Regions from separate parts of the Buttiauxella gaviniae genome, predicted to be linked through region 2. Evidence: predicted binding sites of a transcription regulator. Region 2 holds the regulator's gene; the other holds the start of a gene.
The links. Region 2 encodes LexA, which represses DNA repair genes until DNA is damaged. Its sites were predicted from a motif close to TNCTGTATGTACATACAGNA; they were not measured.

Region 1 (3,090 bases), 1.9 Mb from region 2:
ACAACTGGAGCTGGAGCATCGTACTGACCGAAACGGTAAGAAACACCAACACTCAGCATGCCGTTGTCTGGACGAGTACCAACGGTAGCAGCGTCACCGATGTTGTTGGTCCACTGGTATTCCAGGCGAGTAGCGATATCGCGGGTAACAGCCCACTCGATACCACCAGCTGCCAGAGGAGATACGCCAGTGTCGTGATCGCTTACACGGTTACCAGCAGCATTCAGAGCTGTAGAGTCTGCACGCCATACCATACCACCCAGACGAGTATAGATGTCCAGGTCGTCATTGATTGGGTAGCTCAGTTTGGTAGTCAGTTGAACGCCTTGCGCTTTGAAAGCACCGTTTTCAACGCTGCCTTTGTATGGCATACGACCTAACCAGTCGTAACCCATTTCAAAACCAACATACGGGTTAACCTGGTAACCACCGAAAGCACCTGCACCCAGCTGGCTTTCATGAGTTGGGCCATTACCGATGCCGCTATCATAGCCGTTCTGGTCAGAGAAACCGGTATCATGGAACTGGGACCAACCCAGTTTGCCACCTGCATACCAGGTGTTATCTTTCGGTGCGGCCTGCGCTACGGTAGCGAAGCCAGCCAGTGCCACTGCAATCGCGATAGCTGTCTTTTTCATTTTTTGCGCCTCATTATCATCCAAAAAGGCCATGAGCTTTAAAATCGCTCTAAAGCCCAGGGTTAAATCCTTCGCCCGAGTTTATGCTCACTTGTTACTCTACCGATTAGTCGGTGTTATGGAAGAGCAACCCTGGCGAGCTAAAGTCTACAACGTAGTTGAAAACTTACAAGTGTGAAGTCCGTCAGGCATATGAAAAAAAACGACTTGTGTACACATTTTCTAACAAGTTTGCCTGAAATTCACTCGCTCAAAATTCGGTAGAAGGCCGTCTGGAGCGGCTTGAGACGCGGATTCTTGATAATTCACAATCAATTGTACAGAACTAAGAAAAAGTTCCAGGATTTCTCTTAAATTTACTTAATGATACAAACTAGAATGAATTTTTAGCCCACTTCGTGGTCGACGACCTGTTTCCGAGGTGCGCATTGGACGCATAATGAAGCCAAGAGCATTACCCATTTCTGCGGCAGAGGATAGCTGCAAATGTTCTTCATCAGTCAATTCTTCTGGTAACCAACCGATAACAACACTGTAATTTCCTGTCTGCAACGCTTTTACCATAGCATCAACGGTAAAAAGTGGATCGAGTTGACTCACTTGCATCACTTTCGCTAATGGAAGCCCCGCCGATTGCACCCACTGACGACTCAATTTCTGCTGCGGCGTTAACCACAACTGCCAGCGTGATTGCTGACCAAGCTGCTGAAGTAATGGCAATAACACCAACTGCGTAATCCATGGCTGATCTTCGCTGTAGATCACTTCACTGATCAACCCTTTTATGTTGTTACCTGCTGATGGCTGAGCCGTAGAACCTGGAACAGTGGCAACGTGAGTTAGAACGTTATGTGAATGCATAGTTAATCCCGCCTGATGGGTTACTGTATGAATATACAGTAATGCCTGTCAGGCCAAAGATCAATCTAAATTTCGGAAAGCATATCGCAATTTCATCACGTAATTCTGCGGAAAGAGAGAATGTGATTGCCGCCAGCCCTTGGGTTAATTATTTTCACGTAACTAGAAACGGTAATAAGCCGTTTTATTATGTTATGGCATGATATTTAAGGATATATTCATGAAAAAGCGGTCATATGCAAGGATTCATCAATCAAAAGAATGTCTATCTTCACTGGGTGAAATTAACTACCGCTCACTGTTTGGCGGGTATAGCTTAACAATTGATAATGTCGTTTTTGCAATGGTTTCTGAGGGGGAACTCTACCTGCGCGCATGCGAACAATCAGAAGTTTACTTTGTCAAAAAAGCGGCAGAATCGCTGGTTTATAACAAACGGGGTCGAGCTATTGCGCTGAATTATTATCATGTCGATGAGGGGTTATGGTGCGATAGAGAAAAGTTATTGCAGCTTTCAACGGATGCTTTGTTTAGCGCCCGGCGTGAAAAGTCTCGCCAGAAAACACAACAACGGCTTAAAGATTTGCCTAATTTAACGCACAGCCTGGAAATGATGCTTTGGGAGGCTGGTATTGCGGATGTGCGCGCCCTTCATGCTTATGGAGCGAAACGTTCATGGATAAAGCTAAGGAATGTGAACAAAGCGCTTGGTGTCAGAGTGCTATTGGCTTTAGAGGGGGCGATTTGCGGTATTCATGAAGCGGCTCTCCCGGCAGCAACACGCCGGGAGTTGGTGGAGTGGGGGCATCTTTACCAGCGACGTCACACTCGTTAATCGTGCTGCTGTGACATAAGTTGCTGGAGACGCGATATTTCCGGCAGTAGCGCAACCAGCAAACCAACTTGCTGAAGGACTAATGGCTCTTTGGTGTCTGGTTGCGGCTCAAGAGAAGTTATTCGCTGGGACAACCCCTGCAAAGCTTTTTGAACGCGAATTTCATCTGCGGGCAAATGATGTAACGCATCATCGACGTAACACACTGCATCATCAAGCAGCAGCAAAATATCGTCGTTAGTGAGTTTTTCGCGGTGTGCACCTAAGGCCGAGATATAACTGTTAAAGGTGTGGTTCAGGCACAGTAAGCGAAATGCGGTTTCTTGCATCTCAGATGAAACACGCGGTTCAGATGACATATTTGAGACCACAGATGCCAGTTCAGCATCTTTGTTATGCGCATCCCGACGTGCAATACGGTACTCGAGCCGGTTATCCCGGCCCTGGTGGTACTGCTCAAGAATGGCATCTAAATAGCGGCAGTTCGCGTTAAATGCCCGCTCAACAACCAGCGGTAATCGCCGGAAACGCCAGTCAGGCCAAATAAAGCTCACCGCAGCCCAGGCAATCGCACACCCTAACAAGGTATCGAAAATTCGCGGCATCGCGACTTCAAACCCTTCGCCCAACAGGTTAAAGCAAAGCAATACCAGCAAGGTGATAAACATCGTGGCATGCGCATATTGCACATTCCGGAAAGCAAAAAAGAGCACACCGGTAATAACGATTAAAACCAACTGCCCTTCAAGCGAGGGA
Region 2 (3,090 bases):
GGCGTATATCACCACAAACATCAGCGCAACGAAGCCGGACTGGCGGCAGGCAGCGCCCCAAACCTCAAGCAATTGCCCTCGATTTTTTGCGCCATAGGCCTGCCCGGAATGGGCTTCAACGGCGTAAGCAAAGCCGTCAAGCGCGTAGGCCGTGAAGGTTAACAGCGTCATCAGCACGGCATTTACGGCGACAATTTCACTGCCTAAACGCGCCCCAAAAATAGTCACTGATGCGAAACACACCTGGAGCAGCAATGAACGCAACATGATGTCTCGGTTAAGCGCCAGTAAACGCCGGATGTTACCGCGCCAGGATTGTTTAAGCATTTCAACGCTGATGCCGCGCAACCCCATCACCTTTTTCACCATCAACAGGCCGATGATAAACGTTGCGTATTCCGCAGTGACCGTCGCCAGTGCAGCCCCCTGCACATTCATATGCAGGCCCATAACCAGCCACACATCGAGCACAATATTCAGCACGTTCCCCACAACCAGCAAAATAACGGGCGCACGGGCATATTGAACACCCAGTAGCCACCCCAGCAGCACGAGATTAGCCAGCGAGGCCGGAGCGCTTAGCCAGCGGATCTCAAGAAAACGCTGTGCCTGCCAGAGCACATCCTGATTACCACCAACGATATGCAGGGCCAGGGAAATCAGCGGGTCACGTAACAGGATAATCGCAGCGCCCGCCCCTAATGCCAGCATTAAAGGCTGAACCAGAGCACGCGCTAAAGCTGAGGGATTGTTGGCGCCGAAAGCCTGGGCGGTTAAACCCGTGGTGCTCATGCGCAAAAACAATAGCAGCATAAATAAGAAGCTGGTTGCCGTTGCGCCGATAGCGACACCGCCGAGATAAACGGGGCTATCCAAATGACCAATAACTGCCGTATCCACCAGGCCAAGCAGGGGAACGGTGATATTGGAAAAAATCATGGGTAAGGCGAGGCGCCAGAGCGCGCTATCAGCCGTCGAGAAAAATCGCATGGCTAATCCAGAAAGAGAGTGAGGATAGCGATGCGCTGGAATGCGCATCGCCTAAAGAAGTTTTACAGCCAGTCGCCGTTGCGAATAACCCCAACCGCCAAGCCTTCGATGGAGAAGTTATGCTCACGCAGGTCAACGATAATCGGTTCAAATTCGCTGTTTTCTGGCAGCAGATGGACGGTATTACCCTGCTGCTTTAAGCGCTTAACGGTAACTTCGTCATCAATGCGCGCAACCACAACCTGGCCATTGCGCACATCCTGAGTTTTATGAACAGCAAGCAGATCGCCATCCATAATGCCGATGTCTTTCATGGACATCCCGCTTACGCGCAGTAAGAAATCAGCATTCGGCTTGAACAACGAAGGATCAACCTGATAGTGACCTTCGATATGTTGCTGCGCCAGAAGCGGTTCACCCGCCGCAACACGCCCGACCAGCGGAATACCTGTGACCTCTTCCACCAGCAAACGAATACCACGTGATGCGCCAGAAACAATTTCAATCACGCCTTTACGGGCAAGTGCTTTCAAATGCTCTTCAGCGGCGTTCGGAGAACGGAACCCCAGACGTTGAGCAATCTCGGCACGAGTCGGTGGCATGCCGGTCTGGCTGATATGATCCCGAATAAGATCAAACACCTCTTGCTGCCTGGTAGTTAACGCTTTCATTCCGCCCCCTGGGTGTTTATACAGTTATGCTGTGAGTATATACAGTCAAAGGCGATTTTGGAACCACAAATTGAGCAAAAAACCAGGCACTTAACTATTCTGGAAAGACTATCGCAAATGCTGCCAAAGCAGCGTGACCCAGGTGATCACCGCAAGGATAATGGCGATTAATACAGCGGCAGAGCCCATATCTTTGGCGCGCCCTGAAAGTTCGTGATAATCCGTGCCAACACGGTCAACAAGCGCCTCAATCGCGCTATTGAGAATTTCGATAATCATGACCAGCACGACAGAACCGATCAGTAAAATACGGGTAATAGGGTCGACATCTAACCAGCAGGCAATGGCAATGGCGATAACCGCGGCGACGCCTTCTTGACGAAAAGCGGCTTCGTTAATCCAGGCTGCTTTAAGCCCTTTCCATGAATAGCCTGCGGCTTTGATAATACGGGTAAGTCCAGTGGTGCTACTCGCCATTTAGGGAAACCTTTTCAAATTATTTGCGTCAATGCTTATCAATAGTTGAACGCCACAGAAATTCAGACAAGATTCTGATATTCTTGCGGCGAATTTGCATCATTAACCTGAGGCTTTACATCGTTTATGTCAGGCTGGCCAAGAATTTACTACAAATTACTTAATTTACCATTAGGCGTTCTGGTAAAGAGCAAGTCCATTCCGGCTGATCCACAGGCCGAACTGGGCTTAGATCCCACTCGCCCAATCATGTACGTTTTGCCGTATAACTCAAAGGCGGATTTATTAACCTTGCGCGCGCAATGCCTCGCGCATAACTTGCCCGATCCTCTGGAGCCGTTAGAAATAGACGGCGCTTTATTGCCACGCTATGTCTTTATCCATGGCGGGCCGCGTGTCTTCACTTATTACACGCCGAAAGAAGAGTCGATTAAGCTGTTCCATGATTACCTCGACCTGCACCGCAGCAATCCTAATCTGGATGTGCAGATGGTGCCGGTATCGGTGATGTTTGGCCGCTCTCCAGGGCGCGAAAAAGGCGAAGTGAATCCGCCATTAAAAATGCTAAACGGCATTCAGAAATTTTTCGCTGTTTCCTGGCTGGGTCGCGACAGCTTCGTGCGTTTCTCCGCACCTGTTTCTCTGCGCCAGATGGCAACCGATCACGGTACAGACAAGAAAATTGCTCAGAAGCTGGCTCGCGTGGCGCGTATGCACTTTGCTCGCCAGCGCCTGGCGACTATCGGGCCGCGTCTGCCGGTGCGCCAGGATCTGTTTAACAAGCTTTTGGCCTCAAAAGCTATCGCCCGCGCGGTAGAAGATGAAGCGCGTAGTAAGAAAATCTCCCACGAAAAAGCGCAGCAAAACGCTGTTGCATTAATGGAAGAGATTGCGGCTAACTTCTCGTATGAAGCGGTTCGTTTAACTGACCGCGTGTTGGGGCTGACCTGGA

Region 1: the regulator LexA is predicted to act here: its motif matches at 1,521-1,540, upstream of sulA (SOS-induced cell division inhibitor SulA).

Annotation. Positions count from the first base shown of each region.
Region 1 covers NZ_JBFMVT010000002.1:362,026-365,115, reverse strand. The annotation lists gene ompA (porin OmpA) at 1-638, opposite strand, end outside; gene sulA (SOS-induced cell division inhibitor SulA) at 999-1,499, opposite strand; gene AB1E22_RS02415 (TfoX/Sxy family DNA transformation protein) at 1,720-2,334, shown strand; gene yccS (YccS family putative transporter) at 2,331-3,090, opposite strand, start outside.
Region 2 covers NZ_JBFMVT010000002.1:2,215,252-2,218,341, reverse strand. The annotation lists gene dinF (MATE family efflux transporter DinF) at 1-990, opposite strand, end outside; gene lexA (transcriptional repressor LexA) at 1,053-1,661, opposite strand; gene AB1E22_RS10935 (diacylglycerol kinase) at 1,770-2,138, opposite strand; gene plsB (glycerol-3-phosphate 1-O-acyltransferase PlsB) at 2,265-3,090, shown strand, end outside.